3 regions of the Bacillus sp. AL-1R genome follow, and region 3 is predicted to be linked to each of the others. Evidence: riboswitches for the same ligand, from Rfam matches in the RefSeq annotation. Region 3 holds a riboswitch; each other region holds the start of a gene.
The links. Region 3 has a riboswitch for cobalamin ahead of ACSBO6_RS08765 ((2Fe-2S) ferredoxin domain-containing protein). Riboswitches for the same ligand answer to the same signal wherever they lie in the genome.

Region 1 (10,722 bases), 170 kb from region 3:
CTAATATAAAATTAAACTCGCTATTAAAACATATTTATAATGCTTGAGAAGTGATCTAATTTAATAAACGCCTAGAATGTTTTTACCAACATTCTTAGGCGATTATTATAAAGATTACACACTATGCAATAACTTATATTGATTTCCCTTTTAAATCTACAACTAACCTCTCATTTATTCCATCTAGTTCCTTTTGTAATTTAACGATTTTTGAAATTTGAGCTTTCTTTTCTTCATCTGTTTCTTTTTCTTCTGCATTTATTGCAGCTATTTCTAGTTGTAGCTTAATTCGTTCATTTAATAATGTTTGTTGATCATTTGAGATGCTCTGTCTACCGTTCCATTCTGCAAAAGAGCCTTTGAATTCATATAGATTCCCGTTTTCAATATGGATTACACGATTTGAGACCTTTTTTAGTAAATATGGATCATGTGATACTACAACTACAGCCCCAGGATAAGATGCTAAAGCTTCTTCAATTCTTTCTCTTGTGTGAATGTCTAAATAGTTTGTCGGCTCATCAAGTACAAGTAGGTTTGAATCTGAAAAATATAGTTTTACAAAAGCGACTCTGCATTTTTCTCCCATACTAAGTTCCGCTATTTGTTTGTATACATCTTCTCTTCTAAAAAGGAAACATGCTAAAATTGTTCTTGCTTCTGTTTCAGTCAAATTTGGTAGTGATAATATTTCATTTAAAATTGTTGAATCCTCATTTAATGCTTCAAGTTCCTGCATAAAATAACCTATTTTTAATTGAGGATTATGTCTTACACACCCATTATTAGGAATGATTAATCCTGTTAATAATTTTAAAAATGTTGATTTACCAGAACCATTTTTTCCGATTACAGCTAATCGATCTTCTCGATTTAAAATAAAATCAACTTGATTAAATAACGATTTTTCATCATATGAAAAATCAACTTTTTCAAATGTAATCATTTGTTTTGCTGAAAATGAATCATTTTCAAAGCTCGCTGAAATTGTTTTAACTTCCTTTGGTTTTTCTACTTTTCTTTTTTCTAATCGTTCTAAATCCTTTTCTTTTGATTTAAATCTTAATGCGTTTTTTGCCGCTTTTTTCTTAGCAAAAGGATCACGTTCACTAGCCGCATTATGTGAACTTGTAAACCATTGTTTATATTGATTTATTGTTTCGATAAGTTTTTTCTTTTCCGCTTCTTGTTTTTCAAATTGTGCTTGCTGAGTTTTTCTCTCATGCTCTTTTTGTATTTTGTATGCTGAATAGCCACCATTATACTTAAAGGTACCACTTTCAGTTAATTCAACAGTTACAGTCGCTACGTCATCAATAAATTGTCGTTCATGTGAAATAAAAAGGACACTACCTTTATAGTTCTGTAACCATTCTGTTAACCATTGGATCGACTCAGTGTCTAAATGATTTGTTGGTTCATCTAAAATTAATAGCTTAGGTTTTTTCAACATTACTTTTGCTAATTTGACTTTTGTTTTTTGTCCACCACTTAAATGACTGAATGGGATATCCCATAACGATTGCGGTAATTGAAATTTCTTAAGAATTTGATCAATTTTCGTTTCCCAATCATAGCCGTCTAATTCTAAATAGTTGCTTAAACTCTCGTTATATTTTGCAAGATTTTCTTCATTTGACAAGTCACGTAAATACTTTTCTAAATTCTTTTTGATTAAAAATCTCTCTTGATCAAACGATTCAACTACTTCTCTTGCTGAAAGGTTTTGTTGATTCTCTTCATCAGTTAAAAGCCATCCAATTTCATCTTTTGAATAATGAATTTGTAGCATTCCTTTTTTTAATGGAATATTACCTAAAAGTGCATTAATAAATGTTGACTTCCCAACTCCATTTTCACCAATTAATGCTACCCTTTCACCTTCTTTTATGTCTAAGTTTCCATTATTAAAAATTGTTTTTCCATTTAACTCTATTTCTATATTCGATGCTTTTATAATAAACATATACTTCACTCCATCCGATTTTAATCGATCACTCTGCTTAAAAAATTCGATCTGTTTTCGAAAGTATTTTTTAATGAGAGAAAAATAAAAAACACACAAGCAGTATCTGCCTGTGTGTATTGGATGTAATTTAATAAGCCATGTATATATGAAAAAATATACGTGAGTTTATACTTCAAATGAAATGAAATAATAAATAAACCATGTTTTTATTCAATGGATTAATTTAATATTCGTATAGGCTCATAAATAGACAGACTTATCCAATTTCTCTGATTTCAGGCAGAGTACTTTTTTGCTATAAAATTCGTTAGCTTAAAAAGTTATCGGATATTGTACATAGTGTCTAAATTTGATGCCTCCTTAAAAATATTAATTTAATCTTAGCTTACTTTTAGTATGAATTCAATGGTTTCTTTTTATTCTTTCCAAATTAATGCCAATTCCTTACTTAATTTCTTTCTTATTTGGCGACTTTCTAAACGCTTAAATGCTAATTGCTGTAATTTTATTTCTTCCTTAGTTTCTGGTATAACCTCTACTACTTTATGTGGTTTACCATCTTTTAGTGCAACAAATGTTACAAAACAAGTTGCAGCAACCCTTTTTTCACCTGAAAGTAAATCTTCGGCAGTAGCTCGAACAAATACTTCCATTGAGCTTGAGCCTGTTAAAATCACGAATGATTCATAATATATGCAATCACTTTCGCGAACTGGACATAAAAATTCTACTGAATCCATCGATGCGGTTACACATTCCATTCTTGAATGCTTTGTAGCTGAGATGGAGGCAATTAAGTCCATTGCTGCAAGCATTTTTCCTCCGAATAATGTACCATGATTATTTAAATCAGTTGGAAATATTCTACTACTATCAAATACTCTGGATTCTTTTACATATCTACCATTCATCGATTTCACCCTATCATTTAATAATTGTATAATATTTTTCTCGAACTATTTTTGCAGATTTTACCATATTTGATAAGGCATCTATTACCTCAGTTTCATTACGCGTCTTTAAACCACAGTCTGGATTAACCCAAAATCTATTTGCATCACATACTTTTAAAGAGCTAATAATATTTTCTTCCATATCCTCAACCGACGGTACCCTCAGGCTATGAATATCATACACGCCTAATCCAATTCCAAAGGGATAAGGGGAATTTGATAAATAAGTAGAAAATTCTTGATGACTTCTTGCATGTTCAATTGAAATAACATCTGCGTCTAAATCAATAATTGTATCCATAATATCGCTAAAGTTGCTATAACACATATGAGTATGTATTTGCGTTTCGTTTCTGACACTTGATGTAGTTAAACGAAATGCTCTCGTTACCCAATGTAAATATTGATCCCAATCCTTTTGCTTTAAAGGTAATCCTTCACGAATGGCAGGTTCATCAACTTGAATAATTGAAATACCAACAGCTTCAAGTGCTTTTACTTCTTTACGTAGGGCTAATGCAATTTCATATGCTATTTCCTCTTTTGTTCGATCTTCACGAACAAACGACCAATTTAATATTGTGACTGGGCCTGTTAACATTCCTTTGACTGGTTTAGTTGTTAAACTTTGTGCATATGCAGTTTCATTTACTGTAATTGGCTTTGTAAACTCTACTTTACTAAAAATAATAGGCGGTTTAACACAGCGCGACCCATACGATTGAACCCATGCTTTTTTCGTGAATGCAAATCCCTCTAGTTTTTCACCAAAATATTCAACCATATCTGTACGCTCATATTCACCATGTACTAAAACATCCATTTCAATATTTTCTTGAATTTCAATCCATTCTTTAATTTTCATTTTAATTTGATTTATAAATTCTGAATCATCGACCATTTTTTTTCGCCATTGCTGTCTTATTTGTTTAATTTCCTTCGTTTGAGGAAAACTTCCAATTGTCGTCGTTGGTAAAATTGGTAAATTCATTACTTTATTTTGTATTGGATATCTTAAATGAAATGGTACTGGTCTTCTAAAATCTTCTTCATTAATCGATTCTAATTCATTCAGAGTTTCGTTATTTTTTTGGCTTAGTTGTTTTAAATTTACTAAACAATTACTTGCATATTTAACTTCATTTTCAACTAAGTTCGGATTGTAAATAAATAAACTTTTTAGTAAAACTAACTCTTCTAATTTTTCATTGGCAAACGATAAAGCTTCAAACAAAGTATCATTTAATAAATTCTCTTCAACTTTTGTAACTGGTACGTGAAGCAAACTACAAGATGGTTGAATCCACCAATCTTTTGGACTTATTTCCTTTTTAAGAGAATTTAAAAAATCAATAGATTCATTTATATCATTTCTCCAAATATTCCGTCCATTAATGATTCCTACACCTAGTACTTTGTCTTTTGGAAACCCGTACTCAAGAATCGACTGTAAGTTACCATCTTTACCGTGAACAAAATCAAGACCAATGCCTGCTACAGGAAACGAAATTAGTTCTTTATATTGTTCTACTGCTTCAAAGTAAGTTTGAAGCATAATTTATAATGAAGGGACAGCTTTTGCAATTTGTTCATAAATTTCTTTCATAAAATGAATATCTTCGCTTGATTCTTCTAAAACAAAACATGGTTCATCAATTTGTACCCACTCAACACCTTCATTCTCAAGCTCTTTAAGCATTTGAATATAAAGATTTACTAGATGATTTATTATGTTTCGTTTTTCTTCTTCTTTGTAACCTTTTGCTAACTGTACAAATGTATAGATTCCTAGAATGACAGGTTTTGTTTTTATACCAAGCTCAGTTAATGCCTCTTTGTATGCTTCTAATGGCTTATTGAATAATAATCTATGTTGCTTGTCTTTTTGATATTCAGGGACGATATAGTGATAGTTTGTATTAAACCATTTTGTCATTTCACAAGCTACAATGTTTTTACTACCTCTTGCTAATGCAAAATATGTATCTAGGCTTGGCCTTTCATTTATTTCACCAAATCGACTAGGGATCCAACCAAACATCGTTGCAACATCTAACACATGATCATAAAACGTAAAATCATTTACAGGAACTAGTTCCACACCTAAATCATGCTGTTTCTTTATTGAGTTTAATCTCAGTGATTTCATTTCTTGTTCAAATTCTCTTTGATCAATTTTCTTTTGCCAAAAGCTTTCTAACGTTTTTTTCCATTCACGATTTTCACCAATTCTCGGATATCCTAAATTACTTATGTGCACCATTTCTCCCTCTCCTTTTAACTAAAATAAAAAAGCATTTTTATCTCATATGAGACAAAAATGCCTTTAAGTTGGAAAACATAAATAATTAGAATACGTTAACTTAAGCTTTCTTTCCATAAGGCACCTCCCTATCTCTCGTAGGTCAAACAGCGTCGTTAGAATAGGCAGGTCTCCTGACTTAAGAATCTTTGTAAATAAAAGCCTTCCCTATATTAATAAGTGGCATCTTATTATTTACTCCTCTATTACAGTGGCGGGACCGTGTTGGAATTAAACCAAACTTCCCTTTTAAGTAAATGATTTTCAAACTTTGAAATTCATTTACACCTATTCCCTACTATTTAGTTTTAATCATTTTGTCATAAAATGCAAAAATAGTCAAAATATTTATTTTTTATTTTACGTGCAATTAAAAAAAATTCATTTTTAGTTTTATGAATACTGTAAATTTAGTTATTCAGACAATAAAAAACATTCGTATGAAAACCTCATCAGTTTAATGACTGATTGATCTATTCATACGAACGCATTATTTGTTTAAAGGAACATCCTTTTAACTAAGAAATTAATTAGTTAGCTATTTTTTCATCTGTTTGATCATTTAAAGGTTTACGTTTTCCGATACCAAAAGCATAGAAACAAATAACAAGAATTGCTAAGAAAATAATCCCTACAATAAGTGAAATACGTGTATCATCATTAAACCACATACCGATTAATACCATAACTAAATACGCTAAAGTTAAGTAGTTCGTAAATGGTGCAAAAGGCATTTTAAAAGGATGATTCTTAATTTCATCTCCCATTACTTTTCTGAAACGAATATGACTAATTAAAATGACAAACCAAGGAATCATCCCAGGTAGTACGCTTGCACTATATACATATACGAATAAGTTCTTTGGTGCAATAAAATTTAAAATAACGCCGATTACTAAACCAACTAGTACACCGATCGTACCAAATAAAGGCACCCCGTGCTTTGAGACTTTTGTAAAATATTTAGGTGCTTGTCCATTTATACCTAATGTATAAAGCATACGACCTGCACTATAAATACCACTGTTACAGCCAGACAATGCAGCAGTGATTACGACAAAGTTAATAATTCCAGCTGCAGCTGTAATACCAAATTTTGCAAAAGTTACAACAAATGGGCTACCAATTGAATTTAGTTGATCCCAAGGGAAAACAGTTACAATTACAAAAATAGCACCAATATAGAAAATTAAAATACGCCAAATAAGACTTTGAATCGCATCTTTTAATGTCTTTTTCGGATTCTCTGCTTCTCCAGCTGTAATACCAATTAATTCAACACCTTGATAAGCTCCAACAACAAGTGATAGTGCAAAGAAGAAACCTGACCAACCACCTGTAAAGAAGCCGCCATTTTTCCAAAGGTTAGATACACCAATTGCATTTCCTCCGTTTCCTAAACCGAAGAAAATAAGTCCAAATCCTGCAACAATCATTAATAATATTGTGACAACTTTAATCATTGCAAACCAAAATTCAAATTCACCAAATGATTTAACCGAAACTAAATTTGCTGCACCAAGAATCGCAATTGCAATAAGTCCAGGTATCCAAGCAGGTAGATCTGGGAACCAGTACTTCATATATGCGCCAACTGCAATAATTTCTGACATTCCAACAATAACCCACTGGAACCAGTTACTCCATGCAGTCATATACCCTGCTAAAGGATGTATATATTTATGGCCAAATGTTGCAAATGAACCTGTACTTGGCTCAACGTATAGCATTTCTCCCATTGCACGCATAATGAAGAAGATGAAAATCCCCGATATTGCATAAGCAAGCATTACAGATGGTCCTGTCCAATGAATTGTACTAGTTGAACCCATAAATAAACCTACACCGATTGTACCGCCTAGGGCAATCATCTGAATATGGCGCGCTTTCAATCCTTTTTTCAATTGCTTTTCTGCCATTTTATTTCCTCCCCTTACACTACTTTAATAAAAATTTCATTTAAGAAACTTTACTTAAGTACGATTTTGTAACTGAATTGATTAAAACAAGTGTCATAATCAATCTTAAAAACCTCTCCCCTAAAACCATTACTAACTTATCAAAAATATTTACAGTTAAAAAGCTTCTTTAGTTCCTATTATTAACTTATTTTTCGAATTGAATTAGGAATATTTTTCTTATTTTTCTTACGTAAAATACTAATATAAAAACCAAGAAAACCACCAATAATAGCTGGTAATATCCAACCTAAACCTAAACTATACAACGGAAGATACTTAGAGAAGAAATGATGAATTACTTCAATCTGTATTCCAGCTGCGTTTAACCCATCAAATAGGCTCACAATAAAAGTTAAGATTAAACTACCTTGATACACTTCTGATCTACCTTTAAATGCATAGTGTAAGAATGTTAAGAAAATTAAGGATATAGCAATAGGATATAATGTCATTAATACAGGAATTGAAACTTTAATTAATTGGGTTAATCCTATATTTGCTATAAGAGTACTAAATACAGTCATAATGATGGCAATTTTCTTATAGGAAATGTTTGGAAACAAGTCATGGAAAAAAGTAGAACAAGCTGTAATTAGTCCCACACTCGTAGTTAAGCATGCCACTGTAATCATTAAACCTAAAAAAATTGCTCCATAAGAACCAAAATAATACTCTGATACTTTCGCTAAAACTTCAGCTCCATTATCTAATCGACCAAGTTGCTCAACACTTGAAGCCCCCATATAAGCAAGAGCAGAATAGATAATTGCTAAAAGTGTAGCAGCTATAGCTGTTGACTTTCCACAAACGATCATTAGCTGTTTTTTAGTTGTAACTCCTTTTCCTTTAATTGCGTTTACAATAATAATTCCAAAAACAAACGCTACAAGAGCATCCATTGTTAAATAACCTTCTTGAAAACCTTTAAAAAATACATTTGTTGAGTATCCTTTAAATGGCTCTTGAAATTTTCCAATTGGACGAATAATAGCGATTACAACAAGCAATCCGATAAACGTTAATTTAATAGGAGTTAGAAATTTTCCAACTACATCAATAATCTTTGTAGGATTAAGTGATAACAAGCATGTAACTGTGAAAAATAAGATTGTAAATATGATTAAAGCACCAGGATTTGCATCATTCGACAAAAAGGGTTTAACGCCAATTTCAAACGATACATTCCCTGATCTAGGGATCGCAAAAAATGGACCAATTGCTAGATAGAGAACCGTAGTAAACACAATACCAAACAACGGATGTACACGTCTAGCTAAAGATTGTAAATTTTTTTCACCTGAAAAAACAAAAGCTGTAACACCTAATAATGGTAGTCCAACTCCAGTAACTAAAAAACCGGCATTGGCAATCCATAAGTTTTTTCCGGCTAACTGTCCAAGTATGGGTGGAAAAATTAGATTTCCTGCTCCAAAAAACAGTGCAAATAACATAAAACCTAAAATGATGATAAAAGTATTAGGTACTCTTGGTGACATAAACAACAACTCCGATTAATAATTTGTATTAAAGTTTCCCAATTGGACTAATTTTCAGACCAAACAATCTTACCTCAGATTTCTATCAAATTCAATAAAATTTCAATAAAATTATTCTATATTAAGATATTGTTTCTTCGTCTGATACTATTTTGACACAAAATATTCAAAACTATTGATCCTATTCAGTCGTTTCACTATTAGATTGTTGCTTGCAGAGCATTTATGCTTGGTTTAAAAGTAAAAATTAATCATAAAAAAAGAGCCTCAATTGATAAACTGAGGTGCTTTTTAATTGTTCTATTTATACAATTGCATAATTATTTAAAAGTTTAATCATATGGACCTTATTGAACTTTTGCTTTGTTTTTTTATATATAATTGGTTCATGCTGCGCGAAATTTGCTAAAACCATAGTAAGAGCAGTACCTATTACATGAAGGATTATTACTAAAAATAAATAATACATTAAATATGATGCTAAAAATAACACTACTAACCATTCGAACCACATAGAAAATGCGTGATTGCTTGTATAAATATAATCATATGAACTAGCCTAAAACCTATAAAAAGGGGTCCTAGAAGGGCTAGAATAACACTGTAATAAAATAAAGAGGCAGTATACCACTATTATAATACTTAAGAAGCTTCTACGTATTATAACGAGGATACTGCCCTTTATAATTAATTAACTAACCGTATGAGAAAAGAAAATATCTCACTTGGTTCTTTATACGAATAAACTTAGTAAAAGAATAAATACCAATCCGCAAACGGAAATAATTGTTTCTAGTAATGTCCAAGTTAAGAAAGTTTCTTTCATCGATAACCCAAAATATTCTTTAAACATCCAGAAACCTGCATCATTAACGTGTGAAGCGATTAAGCTACCAGCTCCAGTTGCTAAAACGACTAAAGCTAAGTTAACGTCAGATTGACCTAACATTGGTATGACTAAACCAGATGTAGTTAATGCTGCAACAGTAGCAGAACCTAGTGAAATACGTAGGATTGCTGCAATAATCCATGCAAGTAAAATGGGTGAGATTGAAGTTCCTTTGAATAACTCAGCTACATAATCACCAACACCGCCATCAATTAACACTTGTTTAAAGGCTCCGCCGCCTCCGATGATTAAGAGCATCATCCCAATATGTGTAATTGCAGTTGTACAAGAGTTCATAATTTCTTTAATAGGAATTTTTCTAGCTAATCCCATTGTATAGATTGCCACTAAAAGTGATATCACCATAGCTGTACCTGCATTACCAATAAAGCGGATCGCTACTAGTAGGCCATTATCATCAAATCCAATTGTTTTTTGAAGTAAATTAACAATTGTTGCAAATGACATTAAAATAACAGGAAGTAAAGCCGTAAAAACACTAATTCCAAAACCAGGAGTTTCTTCAAGTTTAAATGTTTTTTGTTCACCTAAAGATGCAATATTACCTGTTTTAGTGAAAGATTCAGGTACTAACTTTTTAGCAAGCTTTGTAAACAAAGGACCTGCGATAAAAACAGTAGGTAATGCAATAATGAATCCGTACAGTAATACTTCACCTAAATTTGCATGATATTCACCAGCGATTACTGTTGGACCTGGATGTGGCGGTAAGAAACCATGTGTGACAGATAAAGCAGCCGCCATTGGAATACCTAAATATAAAATAGAAACTTTTAATTGTCTTGATATAGCAAATACAATCGGAATCAATAATACTAATCCTACTTCGAAAAATAGAGCGACACCAATAATGAATGAAGCAACAACAACTGCCCATTGGATGTTCTTTTCACCGAATTTATTAACAAGTGTCATCGCAATTCGTTGCGCGCCACCAGAATCAGCGATCAACTTACCAAGCATTGCACCAAGTCCAAATATTAGTGCTAAATGGCCAAGTGTTCCGCCTAATCCTGCTTCAATGGTTGTGCCAATATTATCTGGTTTTATTCCAAGTGCTAAAGCAACTCCAAATGAAACAATAATTAATGAAAGAAATGTATTTAATTTTAACTTCATGATTAAAACTAG
Region 2 (10,722 bases), 820 kb from region 3:
ATGTTGGATTTTTTGAAGTGAATTGTAGAGATCCCTCGTATTTTCATGATCTAAATATGTCATTGCGTATCCAACGATTGTATTTACTTCATCAATTGTTCCGTAAGCCTCAACCCTTAAATCATCTTTATCTACTCGTTTACCTACTAAGCTAGTCTGACCTTTATCCCCAGTTTTTGTATAAATTTTCATGAAAAACCACTCCTTTTTTCAATTTACAATACATTACTTTTATATATAATGACCTTTTTATTTGTTTCTGGATTATCTATAATTTGAAAAGATGTGTCATATAAACCTTTTAATAAACTTTCATTTAAAACTTTGTCTGTTTTTCCTTCGATATAAATTTTACCATCCTTTAATCCTATTAATCGATCACAGTATAGGCTTGCTAAATTTAAGTCATGAAAAACAGTTACAATCGTTTTATTCTCTTTTTTTTGTAATTCCTTTAACACGTCTAAAATTTTTATAGTATGCATTAAATCTAAATGGTTACTTGGTTCGTCTAAAAAAATATATGGTGTCTCTTGAGCAAAGCATTGAGCAAGAAATACTCTTTGCCGTTCACCACCACTGATTTCATTGATAAAACTTTTTTCCATTTTCTTAGTACCAGTCATCAACATTGCATGATTGACCGCAGTTTCATCAATTGTGGACCAACTAGGAAAAAAGGAAGACGAATGCGCAAGGCGTCCAAGTTTTACTGTTTCTTTTACCTCATAAGAATAAGTATAGGAATTTTGTTGGGATAAAACAGCAATTTTTTTTGCTATTTGTTTATTAGACATACTAGAAATAAATTCTCCATCCAACATGACATTTCCTTTAGACGGCTTAAAAAGTCCACAAAGAATATTTAAAAACGTGGACTTCCCACTCCCATTTGGGCCAATAATTCCTAGCCATTCTCCCTGATTAATAGAATATGACAGCGAATTCAAATCAGTATGAATTCCATCATATGAATATGAGATATCTTGACATTTGATCATACTTTTCCCCTATTTCTTTTCAAAGATAGTAATATAAAAGCAAATATTGGAGCACCAATTAAAGAAGTAATTACCCCGATTGGTAACTCTCTTGGGGCTAAAACAACTCTCGATAATATGTCAGAGGCGATTAAAAAGATTGCACCATTGATCATTGATAAAGGTAGTAATTTTTTATGCAATGGTCCTACAAGTGTTCTAGTAAAATGAGGAACTACTAATCCTACAAATCCGATTGTTCCGGAAACAGCCACTGCTGCACCAGATAAAATACTTCCAGTTAACAAAATTAAATAAGTGGATTTTTTCACATCAATTCCGATATGTTTTGCATTTGTGCTACCAAATGTCATCGCATCTAGCTGCCTATTTTGACTAAATAAAATTAAGAAAGAAATCATTAAAAACGGTAATAAACTTAGAGAGTACTGAATGCCTCTCCCACCAATATTGCCCATTAACCACCCTATTACTGCACGTAGCTCATTATTTGAAAACGTTATAAATAATGACAATAATGCAGAACAAAATGAACTGATTATAATACCACCTAATATAATTGTCTCAACATTTAGAGAACGATCTAGTTTTCTAACAAATACTAATAATAAAATAAGTGTACCAAATCCAAATAATATACTCACTACTGGTAATGTAAAATAAGTTACAATAGGTAAGCTTATTTGAAAAAACAAAACCACCACCGCTCCAACAGAGGCTCCTGAAGAAACCCCCAATGTAAAAGGATCAGCTAATGGATTTTTAAGGATTCCTTGAAATGCAACACCTGCCAATGAAAGGCTCGCACCGACTAATCCAGCTAACATAACCCTTGGCACTCGTATATTCATCACAATAGTTTGTATATCTGCTGGAACATAATTAGTTTTAAATAGAACATCTGAAAAGCTAGAAATGATAGAGGAAAAGGGAATCGATGTAGATCCGATCGAAACCCCTAAAATAAATAAAAAAATTAATAAAATAATTGGAATTAAAAAAATTAAATATGTATTATTTAAAAAGCTCTGGGTAAACCGCCTTTGCAATTGCTTCGACTCCCTCTGCAAGTCTTGGACCTGGTCTTGATGTTGTATCTGCATTTATGTCATAAACACGTTTATTTTTAATGGCATTTACTGTTTTCCAGTTTTTTCTATTCATTATCGTTTTTTCTAAGTTTGGAGCGTAATCTCCGTAAGTTGTTAAAATCACATCAGGATTGGCTTTAATCGCTGATTCTTCACTATACAGTACCCATCCTTTTTCGCTTTCAGCTATGTTTTTAGCATGAACAATTGAAATCATTTCATCAAGGAATGTACCTTTACCTGCTGTATATATTTCTGGTGGTCCTGATATTTCAAGCCAAACCTTTGGATTTGAATTTGCTTTAGCTGTTTTTTTACTAATTTCATCTAATTTTGTTTTCATATCAGTTACAACCTTTTTCGATTGCTCTGTTTTTCCTGTTATTAGTCCAACTTGTTGAATCGTATCATACACATCATTAATAGTTGCAGCATTTTTCACGACAAAAACATTAATCCCCGCTTGTTTTATCTGTTCTATGCCGTCAGCAGAAATTCCTAAACTTGATTCATGTGCTAAAACTAAATCAGGTTTTAATGAAATAATCTTTTCAACATTATATGTCATATCGGCATTACTTCCGCCAACTTTATCTATTGATTTTACTTCTTTTGGATAATTGTCAAAATCCGTTACACCGACTACATTTTTGCCATCACCAATAGAAAACAAGATTTCCGTATTACTCGGAATAAGTGATACGATTCTTTTAGGTGCTTCTTTAAAACTAATTTCTTTATTCGTTGCATCTTTTACAGTCATTGGAAAAGTTGCTTGTTCACTCTTATGTACATTCGATTTTTTTTGTGTCGTATCGGTATTACAACCAAATAATCCTAAACACAAAAACATAATGATCAAACTAGATAAAACCTTTTTCATATAAATCCTCCTAATATAATTGGAAAGCATAAAAAAACCCCATTCATTTTGAACGGGGCTGAAACAACAAATATATACAAGAAGTCTTGCAACTGCTGCTTCAAATTCTTACTCCCCGAAGAATTGAACAAGGATGAATTTAGCAGGTCTACTGACTTTGTTTCAACCTACTCCGACCTTCCCATTCTAAAAAGAACAGTGGTTATTCGTTTCGTCCACATTACAGTTGCGGGGACAGTTCTGGATTCTACCAGATTCCCTTTTAAGCAATACTTGCACTAAACTCATCAATCATTCATTTATTCAATCGTAAAATAAATTGGGTAAGAATTCAATTACTTTATTTATTTGTTTTGTTAATCCCTAATCTTTTGTTGTATTCCTGAAGGTAATTCGTCACTAAATAGTTTTAAAAATTGTTTTATATGAAACAAGATTACTCTACATCTTTTTCGTTCATTCGTAAATTATGCGGTATTTTAACTTTAAATGTCGTTCCCTGTCCTACTTCACTATAGACCTGAATAGATCCACCATGTGCTGTTACAATATTTTTAACGATTGCTAAGCCTAAACCCGTTCCACTTCTACCTCTAGTACGCGCTTTATCCGCTTTATAAAAACGTTCAAATACAAATGGTAAATCTTCTTTTGAAATCCCTGCACCTGAATCAATAAAATTAAATGTAGTTGATCTTTCATTTTGATTTACAGAAACAATGATTCTTCCATTTTCATTTGTATGTCTTATTGCATTATCGATTAAATTTGTAAAAACCTGTTCCATTCGATCTTCATCTATGTAGATATTTAAATGTGGAATGTTATCGATTTCACCAAATAGTTTAATATTCTTTTCCTTTGCTAATCCTTTAAACTTACGTAAAATACGATCTACAAATTGGACTAAAGGAACAGACTCTCTATTTAATTCAGTAAAACCGTTCTCCATTCTTGCTAAATCTAACAAATCATTTACTAATCGACCCATTCTAAGTGACTCATCATAAATGATTTGAGACAAATCTTGCATTTCCTCTTTGGATTCAGCTACACCATCAACAATCGCTTCGCTATAACCTTGTAATAAAGAAATAGGTGTCCGTAGTTCATGAGAAACATGCGCTATAAAGTCTTTTCTCATTTTTTCTAAACGTCTTTGCTCTGTAACATCTCGAATTACCGCTACAACGCCTCTTATATTTTTTTGGTTATATAGAGGAGACATTAAAACTTGCCAATTGCCTTGATCGAAATTTAATTCAATAAATTGCTTTTTCTCACTTTCAACTACTAATACAAATAAATCTAATAGCTCCTTCGTTAAAACAAGTGAAGAGTTTTCTTCTAAATAATCATCATTAAGCATTTTCAAAAAGCGTTCAGCTGGTGGATTTGAAGTTACAATCTGACCTTCTTTATCAATCGAAATGACACCGTCTACCATACTTGTAATAATATTAGAAACCTTCTCCTTCTCTTGTTTTAATGCATTCATATTAAAGTTTAATTGTTTGCTCATTTTATTAAATGAATACGCAAGCTCTCCAATTTCATCACTCGAATGGATTGGCACTTTCACATTAAAATTTCCTGAAGTCATACTACTTACAACTTCTTTCATCTTTCTAAGAGGTGCTGTAATTTTTGAAGAAAGAAAGAATGAGAAAAATGTTGTTAATACGATTCCGATCGATGCTGCAAGCAAGACGAAATTAGTCGTTTGGTGAATCATCACAGTTACAGGTTGCAATGTTTGGTACATAAACACTGCTCCATTTTTTGAGTTAGCATAGATTGGAACACCAACTACTAATTTTTCTCTCTCACTATTTTCACCATAAACAAGTCTTTTACTAACCTCTTTGTGCTCAGTTAACGTTTTATTTAAGGTTTGATCATTTTTTATTTCTTTAAAAGGTAGCTCCAAAATACCATATGTGTTATTTGAATACCATGGCTCTTGCCCTTCTATTGAAATAATTACTCTGGAATATCTACTAACAATATTATTTGACAAATACTCAATATTTGAGAGTGGTTGACCATTTTCTATTAACTGTGCAATTTTTGTGGCATCATCTTTCATATTTTGTACTTGAAGGTCAATATAAAATTTTTCAAAAAACCCAATTAAGACAAAGGTCAAGAAAGATAATACAAGCGAAACTAGTAAGATAATTGTTAGCCAAAGCTTTCCAACTAAACTTCTTACAATCATTACTCCTGACCTACTTCAAATTTATACCCTACACCCCAAACGGTGACGATCATTTTTGCAGCTTCCTCTGAGCTTTTACTTAGCTTTTCTCGCAGTCGTTTTACATGTGTGTCTACCGTACGTAAATCTCCGAAAAAATCATATTGCCAAACTGATTTTAATAATGTTTCACGATCAAATACTTTGTCTGGTGCCTTAGCTAAAAACAACAATAGTTCGTATTCTTTTGGTGTTAAACTGATTTCTTCCCCTTCAACAATTACTTTATGAGCGTCATTGTCAATCGTTAGATGTGGGAACACAACGAGATCTTTCGCAGAGGTATTGTCAGAAGTAAATACTGGTACAGGTGCAGAACGTCTTAATAGAGCTTTTACTCGAAGCACTACTTCACGCGGACTAAATGGTTTTACGATATAATCATCTGTACCTACTTCAAAACCTTGTACTCGATTTGTTTCTTCACCTTTTGCCGTTAACATGATCACAGGTGTTGTTTTTGTTTTTCGTAATTCCCTACAAACTTCAATTCCGTCAATTTTAGGCATCATCAAATCTAATACGATTAAGGAATATTCATTCTTCAATGCTAAGTTTAAAGCCTCTTCACCATTTTCAGCTTCATCAATAGAGTATCCATCACGTTCTAAATACATTTTTAATAATCGTCTAATACGATCTTCATCATCTGCTATTAATATTTTTATATTTTGGTCCATCATTTTTAACCCCCTCTTCATAATTTTACATAATAAAAATTGTATATTCTAGTATAATTTGTGAACATTTTTACATAATTCTTAGAATTTATTATTTCCATAAAATAGTAAAAAAAAACTAATTAGCAAGTGTACACGTTTTTAAAGAATAATCATGTGGGTAAAAAATTATCTAGTAAAAAAGCCCTGTAAAGGAAGATTGATTCCTTTACAGGGCTTTTTATTATTAAGCATAAGAGTGTAAGCCGGCAATGATTAAATTAACTGCAATTAAGTTAAACATAATAATCGCAAATCCAATTACGGCTAACCAAGCAGATTTTTCACCTTGCCAGTTACGTTTGAAACGAAGATGTAGAAACACTGCATAAAATAACCATGTTATTAATGCCCAATCTTCTTTTGGGTCCCAGCTCCAAAACTTTGTCCAAGCAATTTGAGCCCAAATCATAGCAAAGATTAGTCCCCCAAGTGTAAATACCGGAAAACCAATTGCTACAGCACGATATCCGATTTCGTCTAATAATTCACTATCAACTTTTTGTACAAATGGCTGTAAAAATGCACCAATTCGTTTTCTTAAAATTAAACGGATGATTGCATATAATGCTGCTCCAGCAAAAATTGACCAAATAACCGTGTTTAATTTTTTAGCATTAACCATAGCTGGCATTTCTGCAAGTGCTTCGAATCGATCCTTTGTAGTCAATTCACCTTTATGTGGGCCAACAAGTGATGGAAGATTATAAACCATTTCTTCTTGTACTTTTTCTTTATTAATCCAATTATATTTTGCTTCATATCCAGATGCAGTAAAAGCTGTTGAAATGACGACGAAACCAACAACAGTTACTAAGAAATATAATACCGCTTCTAACCAAAATGTTTTCTTTGTTGATACTTTTTGATCGATATTTTTAATTAAATAAATTAGCCCTGTAATAAAGCTAATCGCTAAAATAGCTTCCCCTAAAGCTGCTGTCGTTACATGAATATGTAACCAATAGCTTTTTAATGATGGAACCAATGGTTTTACTTCATGCGGAAATACTGATGCATATGCAATGATAATAATCGACAAAGGCAATGCGAATAAGCCGATTATATTTAAGCGATACATAAAATAAATCAAGATAAACGCAAAAATCAACATCATTCCAAAGAATGTAATAAATTCAAATAGATTACTTACAGGTGCATGTCCAGCAGCAATCCATCTTAAAATGAAATAAGTAATTTGTGATAAGAATCCAATGATAGTAATCGTAATACCAATTGTCCCCCATCTATTAGGACCATTATCATTTGTTTTCATCGAGCCACCAAAAAAGAAAGTAGCTACTACATAACAAATAAACGCGATAAATAAAAAATTACTACTTAGCTCGTACATATTTTCCCCCTAATTAAACACTATTCTTTTGCTTGTTGATCAATAGGCAATTCTATTTTTGTGTCTTTAAACACTTTCTTTAATTCCATCTTTAAACCATAATAGTTTTTATTTGTAAATGCCGCAACCCAAACTTCCCCATCTTGATTCTGGATCCAAACTCGTCGGTGATACCAATACATACCTTGAATTACACCGATCATAAAGATTGCTCCTCCAATTCCAAGTAACCAAAGAGTTAAATCTTTACGTACTGTTAAACCGGTTGAATCTTTCGTTTCAATACCTGCAAATGACATTTTATATTTGTTTTCGCCATTTGGTTCAATATTTTGTTTAATCGCAACAAATGCTACTTCACCTTTTGGTGTTTTTGGAGTTGTCATTTTAAATACAAACGCTGGATTATTTGGTTTTCTTGTTTTTGTATCAGGTTGACCATCAGAGTTAAAATAGAAATCTGGAAAATAATTTTTTAGTTCTACTTTATATCCATTTTTCAAGTCATATACTTCTTTAGGATTTTGTAAATCTACTGTTATTGGTCCTAATTTTTCACCTGTTTGTTTATTTTGTAATGTAAATAAAAATGCACTAAATTCACCAATCCGATAATCTACTTGATATAAAGCGAAATGTTGGAATTTTAGCGGTTCATTGACTTTAATACTATAATCTTTTACTTTTTTAAGTTTTGGATCTTCCCCTGGTATTAAATTCCCTTCACGTTTAAATAACGTAACATCAGCTTGATAGTTTTTTGGGATTTTATCATTTCCAAAGCGCTCAATCGCTTTTTTATAAACTTTACCTTCTTTATCTTTATCATAGGTTTCCATATGGAAATCATTTAATTTAAGATAGTAGTTTTGGTTTGTACCAACGATAGGTTTTAATTCACCTTCTTGAACCCAAAGGGCCTTATCCATATACATACCTGGTACATATCTCATCATTACTCCAATAAGGAAGATAATTAACCCAATATGGTTTACATATGGACCCCAACGAGAGAAACGACCTTTTTCAGCTAAGATATTGCCGTTTTCTTCACGAATTTTATAACCTCTTTTTTGTAAATTAACTTTAGCTTTTTCTATTTCGTTTGGAATATGATCAACTCTACTAATTCCGAACATCTTTTGTCTTTTTAAAAAGTTTGGATGTCTTGTAACAGTTTGTTTGTTTAGAGCTTTGTAGAGTGGTAATATTCGATCTAAACTACAAATTACTAGTGAGATCCCAATCGATGCAACAAGTAACATGAACCACCACGAGTTAAATGTATTATCCAAACCGATTGCATCGTATATTTTACCGAAGATTCCATATTCATCTTGATAATACGTTGCTGGATTCGCAGTAGGTGGTAGTAGATCTCTTTGCGGAAATATAGTACCTAATGCTGCTGCTACTAGCGTAATTAAAATGATCACAACCGCTACTTTTACTGATGAAAAAAACGTCCATATTTTATCTATAAAAGTTTGATTATTAACAATTGATCTTCTAGCAGTCCCTTCATAGCGCATATCAAGTAATTCAGTACCATTTTCATCTTGAGGTTTTCCACATGACTCACATATAACAGTACCTACATGATTAAGATGACCACATTCACATTTAAAAGTCTCCATTTTATTTCCCCTTACTAATGTACACTCATCATTTTGGTAATATTTCTTTAATATAATTTTCAAAAGAAGTTGGTGTCATTTGACCAGTTACAATTCTCTTTATAGTCCCGTCTGGACTTACAAAAAACGTAGTTGGTAAAGGGTTAACACCATATGTATTTAAAACCTCTTGATCTTTATCTATTCCAACTGGAAAATTAAGTTTATAATCGCTTACAAATCTTTCGACTGAAAATTTCGATTCATCTGCGTTCATTGCAAGTAATTCGATACCTTCTCCTTTATATTTCGAATAGATTTCATTCATAAATGGCATTTCTCGCTTACATGGTTCACACCAAGTACCCCAAAAATTAACAATTACACCTTTTCCCTTTTCACTTGAAAGGGTATATTTTTTACCAGTATTCAGCTCCGTCATAGCAAAGTTTGGTGCCTTACTTCCTTTAGTAATAACTTCATCTTTCTTAAAGAAATTTATGTAAAAAGTATAACCAATTGCACAAACCAAAACTAATAGGATCATTGTTCGAATTAACGTTCTATTTTTCTTCATATATACAGTTCCTCCCATATGATAGAATATCATTATTTCCTATTCTTGAATAGAAATTTGATATGTTTCAAAAAAGACTAAATTTTCAATCTTTTACTCCGAACTATTAAATGTTTAAAGCAAAGAAAAAACTCGGTATTTACCGAGTTTTAGTGAAAAATGAAGATATCAGACTGTATAAAACCATTTTCTAAAATGTTAACCAGATTATACTTAAATACTGCTAAGGTAGGTAACTAAATAAGAAAGCAGTGTTTGACAGTCTGACTGATCATTAGCGAGGCTTTGCTGAAGCCATTGCTCTTAGTTTTTTCACTTCATGAGGTGATAGTTCTCTTGCATCACCAGGAGTTAATCCACTCAAATCTAAAAACGCATATCGTTCGCGTTTTAACTTCATAACCGGAGTACCAATCGCCTCAAGCATTCTCTTGACTTGACGGTTTCTTCCTTCATGAATGATCAGTCTTACAATTGCAGTATTCTTGCTTTTATCAAGTGAAATCATTTTAACTTGAGCTGGAGCCGTTTTCCCATCCTCAAGCACAATTCCTCTTTCTAATTTACGTAACTGCTCTTTAGTTGGAATACCTTTTACTTTTGCAATATATTCTTTGTCTATTTCATATTTTGGATGTTGTAGTAGATTTGAAAATTCTCCATCATTCGTTAATAGGATGATACCTGAAGTATCAAAATCCAATCGACCAATCGGATAAATCCTTTGTTTAATCATTGGAAAAAAGTCTGTTACAACTTTTCTACCTTTATCATCTGAAACACTTGATATTACACCTGATGGTTTATATAAAAGGAAGTAAACTGGTTCTTCTTTATCAATCGGAATCTCTTCAACTTCAACACGATCATTACCACTTACTTTTACACCTAACTCAGTAACTACTTGACCGTTTACTTTCACTTTACCTTCTTTAATTAATTCTTCTGCTTTACGACGAGAAGCAATTCCCGCTCTAGCAATAACCTTCTGTAATCTTTCCATTCGATCATTTCACCTCTTCAACCATCATACAGATTAATACAATTGAAAACAAGTGGCAGCTACAAGGTTTTTTGTGAATAAAGTGAGTTAAACACCGCTTCTAATCGTTAATTCCATTTTTCAAGTCATGCCTATTACGAAATTATTCCCATAAATCCCTCATTGCTATTCCTATTTGAAATATCATATTTTTTGGAAATCTATCATATATTTTACTA
Region 3 (10,722 bases):
ATGTTCTTCCCGTGACGGCCGTATGATAAGTTGGATCGATATAATCCGGACCACATTTAAAGCCCTGGACGGTATAGCCCTTTTTCCTTAAAGCAGACATTAGCCCGATTGTCAGCGTCGTTTTTCCGACACCGCTGCCTGTCCCTGCAATCACAAGTCTACGAGTAGACATCCTATTTCCCTCCTTTTTTCAATAGGGAATCACCGCAACTGATATAGTGACATTACCTGATTTCTTCTTCATCAATGTTAGATGTTTTGCTCCGCTGTACAATAAAGCAGCTGGCTCACTGACGCCATATGCACCTGTAAATTTAAAAACTGTTTCAGAAGGGTTCTCTAGCTTAATGGCATTCAATTCATCTGGTGTGTAATAAATAAACTCCCAGTCGTTTTTGTTCACTACTTCGAGCAGTCCCACTTCATCCTTTTTTAGATCAATTGTACAAACGGCTTTGACACTTTTTTTTGAAAACTGTAATTCCCCAAGCGTTTCGTCGATTACTGCTTCGATTTCCGCTGCAGTGGTACCGCGGTTGCAGCCCACCCCAAGGACAATCACCTTTGGTCGATATAAAACGCCATTCTGTAAAATGTTCTCTTCGTCTTCGGATAAATTCCGATGAGTTACTACTAAGGCAGCATCTGGCTTTTGGGCTAGTGCTTCTTGGATCGATGAATAAGGTTGAATATTCATCGGTAGCGGACGGTCATATGGCCACCAGTCTTTTTCGCCTGACTCCTGAATGACGGCGATTTTTTCTTCATTCACAACCGAAGCGCTAACGGGCGTCAACTTATCAGCGGAGTCCCAAACCCAGCCAAATCGTTTTCCAAACAAATCAACCGCAATGGTTTCCTGAACATCTGAAGCTGTTGTAATAATGGGACGGGCCTGTAAAGTAGCCGCTACTTCTTTCGTTAGTTCATTGGCACCGCCGATATGGCCTGAAAGCACGCTAATCACATGTTCTCCCTTATCATCGATAACGACAACCGCAGGATCTGTTTTTTTATCCTTTAAAATAGGTGCAATCATTCGTACCACAGCTCCAAGGGAAATAATGATGATTAGTCCTTTATAGGCCTCGAAAAGAGACGGTAGAAGAAGGCGAACGCTTCCGGTAAATAATTGGATGTCTTTGTCCTTCTCATCACCAATTTCAAACTTCGCCATATAGTACACATCAGCATTTTGAAATGAATGTAAAAGCCTACGGGCCAGTTTGACCCCATGCTTTGTAATGGCTACAATCGCATAGTCCCCCTTCTGATGGATGAGTGCCCTTTGCGCTTCTTGGAGCTCGATCATTACGATTCGACCCCCTTGCGGAATCCGTGTGTAAACGTTTTGTCATATAGCTTAGAACGATAATCTTGTTTGTGGATGTTTTCATCTAATGCCCATCCGGCTAAAATCATCGCCTGTTTACGAATCCCGTTTACGCGCATATCCTCGTCCAAGTGTTCTAGTGTGGTTCGGACAATTTTTTGATCCGGCCACGACGCTTTATACACAACCGCAACAGGAGTATCCTTACTCCAGCCTGCCCCTGTCAATTCCTTGACAAGTTTCTTCGTTAGAGTAGCGCTTAAGAAAAGAGAAATCGTACAATGATGTTTTGCTAAATCCGCCAGCTTTTCAAATTCTGGCACAGGTGTTCTACCCTCGGCTCTTGTTAGGATCACGGTTTGTGTTAAATCAGGAATTGTCAGCTCAGCTTGAGCAGCCGCGGCGGCCGCAAACACAGAGCTCACACCTGGAACAATCTCTATTTCGATTCCTCTCTTCTTTAACAATACGATTTGTTCCATAATTGCCCCATAGACAGCTGGATCGCCCGTGTGGACACGAACAACCTTTTTCCCTTGCAGAATTCTCTCAGCCATGACGTCAACCATTTCTTCTAAGTGCATCCCGGCGGTTTTCAATATTTCGGCGGAAGATTTTGCTTTCGCAATTAAGTCTTCGTTTACTAGAGAATCCGCATATAGAATGACATCTGCCTCCTGAAGATGCTTAAGACCTTTTACTGTAATTAAATCAGGATCGCCTGGTCCCGCACCAATGATATAAAGCTTCATTTTCTCACCACCATTAATGTTAAATATTCTAGCTCTGCTCCTTCGAGCTCATCTGCCCTCCAAATAATTTCTTCATCCGATGTTACCTTCGTGACAACTGAAGCCTTGTCAAGCAAATCTAAATCACGTAATACTTCTAGCATTAAATCAATCACTTTTGCTACTTTTATAAAAATGACACAATCATTGTCTTGGATGACTTTTCTCATCGTTTCGTAGTCATCCCGTGCTGGCACAATCGCCACATGCTCATCCCCATCTGCTAATGGAATTCCAAGTCTGGAAGCTGCACCGTTAATGGACGAAATCCCCGGAACAACTTCAATCGGAACTTGTGGGTACTTCTCCTGCATCAAACGCATCATATGAATAAACGTACTGTATAAAAGAGGGTCCCCTTCAGTTACAAAAGCTACATCTTTTCCTTCCTGCAGCTTCGCCCATACATTTTCTACGGTTTCCGTCCATTTTCTTTCCAATGTAGCTGGATCCTTTGTCATCGGAAAGACAAGGCCGAGCATTTCTTTTTCGTTCGGCTGAAAATAAACATCTATAATACGATGAGCATAACTTTTGCTGCCCTTTTGTTTTTTCGGATAGGCAATAACCGGTGATTCCTTTAATTTACGAAATGCCTTAACGGTAATGAGCTCTGGATCCCCCGGGCCAACCCCAAGGCCGTATAATGTACCTAACATGTTTACTCCCCTTCCTTGCGCCAAGCTTCTATTATATAAATTGGATTTAATGCATCGAATCTTGTTAAATTTAAAATGGGCTTACTTCTGGATATTTGAGCAAGTGTAATATTCGTCTCATATCCTCGCTCTTTAAACAAAAGCATCGCTTCTGATAGATTTTCAATCGTAACGGCATTTAAAACAATGCGTCCACCCGTACTCAAGCGGCTACAGCAAATTTCCAAAACGTCTTCCATCCCGCCTGCCGTCCCGCCAATAAAAACTGCATCCGGATCCGGGAAGGTTTCTAACCCCTCTGGTGCTTTTCCATGAATAAGTGTTGCATCGACACGGAACTTTGCTAAATTTTGCTTACAGTTTTCTAGGTCGCCCTCGTTTTTTTCGATCGCAAACACTTGTCCTTCCCTAGCGATTTTCGCTGCCTCAATCGCTACAGAACCTGTGCATGTTCCAATATCCCAAACAATGCTATCTTCTTTTAACCTTAAGGCGCTAATGCTTAATGTGCGAATTTCCTTTTTAGTAATTAAGCCTTTATCTGGTTTTCGCTGTAAAAATTCCGAATCATCAATGCCAATCGACCAATGTGGGCTTTTCCCCTTTTTCTTAAGAATGACTACATTTAGAGGTGAAAACTCCTCATCACTCATTTCTGCAAGGGTAAACCAGCGGCATCGTTCCTGATCACCACCAAGGTTCTCGCCCACAAACGCCTCATATTCAGACATGCCAAAGGAAAGCAAATACTGAGCGATTTTATTTGGAGAATTTTCTGTGTCCGTTAAGATTGCGACTGTTGTTTTCCCATCGACTCGCTGTGCCAGCCCTTTTATACTCCTACCGTGAACACTAGTAAAATAAGCATCCTGCCATCTTTCTTTCATTCTGGCAAAAGCTAGTTGGATTGAACTTATATACGGATAAATTTCCAAATCGATTTTAGTAGATAAATAGCTTCCAATTCCATAGAACAACGGGTCTCCGGAAGCTAGAATCACTACATTTCTAGTCTCCGATTGAAGCCGTTCCACTAGAGAATAAAGCCCACCTTCAATCACCATTTTTTCGCCAGTAAATTCAGAAAAAAAAGAAAGTTGCCTCTTTCCTCCTATTAATAATTCACTTTCATTAATCCACTTTTCGTACATCGGGAGCAGACTGACTTTCCCTTCGTCCCCAATGCCGATCATTTTAATTGATGCCACTTTTTCGAACCGCCTTTCCTAACAATTGCCCCTTCATGGTATATAAAGTTGTATCTATGTCAATCCCTCCATCGACTTCCTTTAACGCAGCGCAGCAGCAATAGTCGCTAAGCATTTCGAAAAAGGATAGATGGCCTTGTGCTGTCATCAAATCACCCACCTGTGATGCTGTATTGGCAGTTCGAATTTCCTCTACCAGGGTAGTATCAGCACCTGTACGGCTTGCCACCTCAGCTAAAAAATCAAAATCTATCGGGGCACTTTTCGAGTGAACCATCATGATCCCCATTGCCACTTTTGAGAATTTCCCCATCATGCCGACCATCGAAACTCTTTTAACCCCTTGCTTCTTGCATTGTTTAAGGGTAAACCCAACAAAATCACCCATTTCAATAAAAGCTTCCTCAGACAGCTCGGGGAATTGTTTCATAGCATTTTTCTCGCTCCGCCCACCTGTAGTAATGACAACATGCTCGCAACCACTGGCACGGGCAACACTAATAGCTTGGATGATACTAGCTTTATAAGCAGCTGTGGAAAAAGGAACGACAATCCCGCGGGTTCCGAGAATAGAAATCCCCCCAATGATTCCTAAGCGTCCATTGAGAGTTTTTTTAGCAATTTCTTCACCATCAGGTACGGAAATAACGATTTTAATACCTCTTGTAATCCCGAATTCTTTTAATACCCCTTCTGCCGTATCAAGGATCATCTTACGAGGAACGGGATTAATCGCGGCCTCTCCAACAGGAACGGGCAAGCCATCCTTTGTGACGCGGCCAACCCCAATTCCCCCATCCAGCACGATGCCTGGTTCATCGAGCCATGACACAGTGGAAATAATCAAGGCTCCGTGGGTGGCATCTGGGTCATCTCCTGCGTCTTTAATCGTACTAGCGGTTACTGATTGGTCCTCTACATCACAGCTTTCTATCTGGAAAGTTGCAAACCGCTTGATTGGCAAGTAAATCGTTGATTCTGTTTGAGGTTCTCTTGTAATTAATGCCGTCAGCGCTGCTTTGGTGGTAGCTGTTGCGCAGGCCCCAGTCGTATATCCTTCCCGAAGCTTTCCTTTTGGTACTTCCTGCATCGGTTATCCCTGTTCAGCCATAATGGAAATGGCATTTAATGCAGCTACGGTCACGGTACTGCCACCTTTCCTGCCAATATTAGTGATGAATGGGATATCAAGCTTAGCTAGTTCTTCTTTTGACTCAGCTGCAGAAACAAACCCAACAGGCAATCCAATCACAAGACCTGGTTTTGCTTCTCCTTCTTTAATCAAACGGATCAGTTCGAGTAGAGCGGTTGGAGCATTCCCAATGGCAAAAATACCGCCATCTGCTTCTTTAATTGCCTTCCGCATTGAAATAATCGCCCTTGTCGTATTTAGCCGTTTGGCTTCCTGGATGACATCCGGGTCGGAAATATAGACCTTAATTTCTCCTCCAAATTTTTCAATTCGTGCTTTATTTGCTCCGCTTTGAATCATTTGAACATCTGCAACGACCATTTTTCCGCTTCGAATTGCTCGAATACCGGACGAAATAGCGTCAGGATGAAAGAGGACGCTTTGCCCAAGTTCAAAATCAGCGGATGCATGGATGATCCGTTGGACGACTGGATACTGCTCCTCTGTAAAAGGATGCTCCCCAATTTCTTCATTAATCATTTCAAAACTTCTACCTTCAATCTGTTCTGGTTGGACGGTTAAAGGTTTAAATTCAGTACGAAAATCCATTTCTCTCACTCCTGTATTAAAATGATTGTTCTGTAGTGACGATTGGTGTATTATCAATCTTTTTATTTAATTCTGCGATGACATCGATAAAATTAGCATAGACGGTTCCATAATTCAGTTTCGGGCGGCCAATAAGAATAACCTTAATCCCCAGCTCCTTGGCAGCTTCCACCTTTTCATCGACCGATCCGACTTTCCCGCTCTCTTTAGTCACCATTAAGGTGACGCCATATTGCTTATATAAAGCTTTGTCGAACTCTTTTGAAAATGGACCCTGCATTGCAATAATATTTTTCTGCGGCAGCCCTAGCTGCTCACATTTTTCCATATTATCTATACGGGGAAGCATCCTGGCAATCAAGCGAATGTCCGGGTTCCCTAAAAGTTTTTCTGTGAAAATTTGAAGCGTCTTGCTACCTGTAGTCAGCATTACCACGCCTTTATTGGTTGATGCAAGATCCGCAGCTTCCTCGTAGCTTTCGACTACTTTCATTTTGTCATATTGGAACTTTTGTGACTCGCGTTCATACCGAATATAGGTAATTTTCACCGTTTCGGCCGCCTTGATTGCATTTTTAGAAGCTTCTTCAGCAAACGGATGACTGGCATCGACAACAGCTTGAATCCCTTTTGTGGCAATCAACCCCACCATGTCTGCATCCGTTAATCTTCCTACTTGAACACATATCCCCACCTCCCTTAATTCAACTGCCGCATTTTCTGTGACTACTGAGGCAAGGAGATCGAAGCCTTCTTTTTTTATTTCTAAAGCAAGGGCTCTTGCATCACTTGTTCCGGCTAATACGAAGATCATCCTCTATCTCCAACCTTTTGCACCGTATGTTCGTGATCATAGTGGTGGTCATGATGATGATGGTGGTCGTGATGGTGGTCATGATCATGGTGGTGGTGATGATCGATATGTTCCATCACATTAAGACGGTATTGGCAAGTATCACAGTTCATTTTCACCTCATCACGTAGAGCTTCTTCCACCCGATCGATTAAAATCGTCTGTAATTTTGGATGATAACCAAAATAGTCAGCCAACTGAATGTCAACAGAGGAATATTGCTTTTGAAGAGGAACCATCATATCTTCTAAGCGTTTAATCAGGATGCCAGTGAATAAAAAGTAAGGTAAGATTACTACTTTTTTTGCTCCCAGCTTAATACAGCGTTCGATCCCTTCATTCACTAAGGGATTGGTCACGCCCATAAAAGCAGGTTCGACGATTTTATAATTTGTTTTTTCCCATAGTAATCTAGCAATCTTATATAAATCACTGTTCGCATCGGGATCGCTTCCGCCCCTTCCTAACAAAAGGACAGCCGTATCGTCTTCGATGGATTCAACATTCTCGCCAATTTCCATTAATCTAGTTTTTAGAATTTCAAATGTTTCCTCATGAACACCAATTGGACGGCCATAAGTAAATTGAACAAGCGGATATTTATTCTTTGCCTCATCAATAGCTGCTGGAATATGAATTTTGGAGTGTCCTGCCTGTAAGAGCATGATTGGAATCACGACAACATGGTCGGCCCCTTTCTCTACACATAGATCGATACCTTGATTCACTGTTGGTCGTTCAAATTCTAAAAAACACGTCTCGACCAAATAGGAACCTTCCCAAGTCTTTCTCATCTCACGGATGAACTCACGAACCTGCTCATTTCCCTCTTGATCTTTACTTCCATGCCCCACAAATAAAATTGCTTTCACACTATTTACTCCCCTTTGTATGTAAATTCCTTACCTTCCAATTACTGCTCATCTTCTCTCATTTATTCTCCGCAGACAGCTGCTTCGATTTTAAGGTTTGGTGTGATATCTTGGTACACAAAACCTTTAATCTCTTTGACCCGTTTAAAAAATTTATAGAAACGTTCATTTGGATAGGCCTTTTGTTTGTACTCTTGAACAATCCCCTCTATTACCCCGACTATTTTGTCAGGTGCGATTCCTTCAGCTACGATTTGGCCTGGATGTGCGGTTCTTCCTGCTGTTTTGGCTCCTAGAAATAAATCAAACGCTCCCTTTCGATAAACAATGCCAATATCTTCTTTTACGGCTCCATAACAGGCCATTCCACATCCATTTACACCAAGTTTCAGTTCTTTTGGGAGTTCCATGCCACCAAGCCTTTCTTGAAGCTCATCAGCATAAGGAATAGAATCCTTTTTTTCTCCGTCACAAAAATCACAAGCTTTTACGGTTAATACGTCGCCAACAGGAGCAATCAAAAAGTTGGCTGCCGTTAGTTTTTCAATAATCTCATCAGGCTTTGAGGTTAAAATTTGCAACTTCATAAAATGGTCTTGTGTGTATTCCATCACTCCTTCTTCTCCGACAATTTCGGAAAGAATGGCCATCTGAAGTGCAGTAAATTTTTTATTAACGACACCAGGGCTGACAGCTACCTCAAAAATAGATTGAAAGTCTTGCTTCACAATTAAATCGTTTGTTCGTTCATAAGGCTCACCAACAATCATTTGCAAAGCTTCCTCAGCCAACTCTCTTGACGACTCTTTCACAGAGATTGGAGTGACTAGTTTCTTGTTTTGCGGCATTACATCTTCTGTTTGCTCTAGTGCCCATGGTTCGGCTTCCTTTTGCAGACGCTGATGCGGTTTCAACGGCTGAATTACTTGATTTAAAGTATATTTCCGCTGATAACCGCGCGGCGTGATCATCAATTCATCGTAGAAAAACGTTGAAGAGTTGCCAATTAAAACGGTGGTTAACATGCCAATTTCATGTTCTAACATCTCTTGCAAATTGGTTATAACGATCTTTTGACTATCACGGTATGCACTCTTTACTAATCCTACAGGTGTGTCTGGTGCACGATATTTTAATAGAATTCTTTGTGCTTCCATGATTTGCCGTGTTCTTCTCCCGCTTTTTGGATTGTATAAGGCAATTACAAAATCGGCTTGAGCGGCCGCTTCGATTCGTTTCTCAATTAAGCTCCAAGGTGTTAAATGGTCACTTAAACTAATCGTACAAGCATCATGCATAACCGGCGCGCCTAATAAAGCAGCACAAGAGTTGATGGCTGAAATGCCAGGGACTACCTCCACTCTTATCCCTGAGTCTTTTTTCCATCCTTTTTCAATTAGAACTTCGTAAACAAGTCCTGCCATTCCATATACACCGGCATCACCGCTCGAAATGACAGCTACCGTGTAACCAAGCTCAGCTTGTTTTACAGCCTCCTGGGCACGGCTCACTTCTTCAGTCATTCCTGTGCTAATGATTTTTTTTCCAGTTATTAATCCCTTAATTAAATCAACGTAGGTTTTGTAACCAATGATGATATCACTTTCTTTTATGGCTTCCTTTGCCCGTCCGGTAATATGTTTTTCGTCACCAGGGCCAAATCCTATAACCAATAATTTGCCTTTCACTCTATTACGCCACCTTCCACAATTTAAAAACTAGTATCCAGTTACTCGTTGTTAAATCTTTTCTTTAACTGCTTTTTGTACTCCTTCGATGCATTCCGACCCTTCTGGATGTATGAATCCAGAATCGGAATATTGATAGATCAAATGCTCCTTTAGGCAATGACCTTCTGCCAGATGACTTTTTACAATGGTAGCCCCCACTTCTGGGGTAACGTTTTTATACCAAGCCCCAGACGGATAGACGATGGCAACGGGAGCATCCTTACATCTCCCATTACATCTCGTTCTTGTTGTATGTACGATCGAATCTAAGCTTAAATTGGTGATTTCATTCCGGATCGCTTGAGTTGCTTCCTCCCCACCCTTTCTCATACAGCTGCTACCGTTACAAATTAATACATGCTGTTTCGTCCCTTGCAAATTCCAAGTAGTCATGTCACTCACTCCTATTCGTTTTTTTCAAAAAAAAGCACCCCTATGGACATAGGGATGCAGAAAAATATACACACAAAAAAAATTAGCGATGTAAGTTCAGCACTTCTACCTATGTTCCCGTAGGTTATTTCAAGCTATTAGGTATAGGCAGGTCTCCTGACTTAGGTTCATCATTCTACTTGCGTCTTCCCGAATTCCTTCAGTGACATCTGCAAAAGAACTCCCCCTTACAGTGGCGGGTACCGTGACGGATTTAAACCGTACTTCCCTATTAAGCACTAATTTCCAAAGTGCACCAATCCTAATCTATTCAATTGTTAAAAAGACTTGTTTCTTCTATAGGCATACAATAAAAATTAAAAAAGATTTAGAAGCAATAAAACAAAAAATCCGTCCAACAAAAGTTGAACGGATAAAACGTCAGCACAAAGAAAGTTAATAAATAAGCCTTTTTGTCCAAACGCTTCATCTTCTCAACCCCCGAAGAAATCGAAACTAAAAAAGCTAAGACAGGTCTCCTGACTTGTGTATCTTCCTACTTTAGACCCTTCCCAAAAACGTACTAATAAACGTTTTTAGTGGTTTGTCTATTTCGTCCACACTTACAGTTGCGGGGACAGTTCTGGTAATGCTCCAGATTCCCTATTAAGCCCTAAGGCATCTTAACTGAATGTTTGCAAATTTGTATTTAATTTATTAGCTATTAATATACTAGTCTATTAGATTTAATATTTCAAGAGTTTAATAACGTCATATGAGAAAACGCTACCATCCAATAACTTCAAATGTAATTGAAAGTAATATGGGGATCATTCGAAATTAATCTTTAAAACAAAAAAATAATATCAATAGATTTATTACGGTATCTTATTATAAAATTATAGTTTTTTGCAACTTTATTGTAAAATCCAGTGGATATACTATAAATTACAACATCTAAATTTTCTTTAATTCTTAATAGAATCATGATTTAGTTCATCAAAATATTCCTTATACCTTCTATGAACAGTAGCCCTACTTACTTCATAACCTAAACCTCGTAATGTAGCTGCTATTTCATGAAAAGTAAGTTTCTTGTTTCGAAGATTTATAATTTCTTCCACAGGCAGTTCTTTTTTCTCCCTACCTCCTAAATGATTATT

Region 1: another riboswitch for cobalamin. It lies ahead of metE (5-methyltetrahydropteroyltriglutamate--homocysteine S-methyltransferase); the one in region 3 lies ahead of ACSBO6_RS08765 ((2Fe-2S) ferredoxin domain-containing protein).
Region 2: another riboswitch for cobalamin. It lies ahead of ACSBO6_RS12650 (ABC transporter substrate-binding protein); the one in region 3 lies ahead of ACSBO6_RS08765 ((2Fe-2S) ferredoxin domain-containing protein).

Annotation. Positions count from the first base shown of each region.
Region 1 is NZ_CP197469.1:1,684,843-1,695,564, reverse strand. It holds gene ACSBO6_RS07895 (VanZ family protein) at 1-47, shown strand, start outside; gene abc-f (ribosomal protection-like ABC-F family protein) at 134-1,966, opposite strand; gene ACSBO6_RS07885 (acyl-CoA thioesterase) at 2,386-2,880, opposite strand; partial or broken gene metE (5-methyltetrahydropteroyltriglutamate--homocysteine S-methyltransferase) at 2,894-5,185, opposite strand; cobalamin riboswitch at 5,332-5,531, opposite strand; gene ACSBO6_RS07875 (amino acid permease) at 5,755-7,143, opposite strand; gene brnQ (branched-chain amino acid transport system II carrier protein) at 7,326-8,681, opposite strand; gene ACSBO6_RS07865 (GntP family permease) at 9,415-10,722, opposite strand, start outside.
Region 2 is NZ_CP197469.1:2,681,397-2,692,118, forward strand. It holds gene ACSBO6_RS12635 (cob(I)yrinic acid a,c-diamide adenosyltransferase) at 1-192, opposite strand, end outside; gene ACSBO6_RS12640 (ABC transporter ATP-binding protein) at 216-1,001, opposite strand; gene ACSBO6_RS12645 (FecCD family ABC transporter permease) at 998-2,050, opposite strand; gene ACSBO6_RS12650 (ABC transporter substrate-binding protein) at 2,016-2,975, opposite strand; cobalamin riboswitch at 3,100-3,273, opposite strand; gene ACSBO6_RS12655 (ATP-binding protein) at 3,412-5,196, opposite strand; gene ACSBO6_RS12660 (response regulator transcription factor) at 5,196-5,915, opposite strand; gene ccsB (c-type cytochrome biogenesis protein CcsB) at 6,142-7,308, opposite strand; gene resB (cytochrome c biogenesis protein ResB) at 7,329-8,945, opposite strand; gene resA (thiol-disulfide oxidoreductase ResA) at 8,974-9,501, opposite strand; gene rluB (23S rRNA pseudouridine(2605) synthase RluB) at 9,776-10,504, opposite strand.
Region 3 is NZ_CP197469.1:1,858,641-1,869,362, reverse strand. It holds gene ACSBO6_RS08815 (cobyrinic acid a,c-diamide synthase CobB) at 1-172, opposite strand, end outside; gene ACSBO6_RS08810 (cobalt-precorrin 5A hydrolase) at 191-1,312, opposite strand; gene cobM (precorrin-4 C(11)-methyltransferase) at 1,312-2,085, opposite strand; gene cobI (precorrin-2 C(20)-methyltransferase) at 2,082-2,783, opposite strand; gene cbiE (precorrin-6y C5,15-methyltransferase (decarboxylating) subunit CbiE) at 2,786-3,976, opposite strand; gene ACSBO6_RS08790 (cobalt-precorrin-5B (C(1))-methyltransferase) at 3,978-5,081, opposite strand; gene ACSBO6_RS08785 (precorrin-8X methylmutase) at 5,085-5,732, opposite strand; gene cobK (precorrin-6A reductase) at 5,749-6,546, opposite strand; gene ACSBO6_RS08775 (sirohydrochlorin chelatase) at 6,543-7,457, opposite strand; gene cobJ (precorrin-3B C(17)-methyltransferase) at 7,520-9,145, opposite strand; gene ACSBO6_RS08765 ((2Fe-2S) ferredoxin domain-containing protein) at 9,197-9,580, opposite strand; cobalamin riboswitch at 9,710-9,895, opposite strand; cobalamin riboswitch at 10,072-10,260, opposite strand; gene ACSBO6_RS08760 (YneB family resolvase-like protein) at 10,528-10,722, opposite strand, start outside.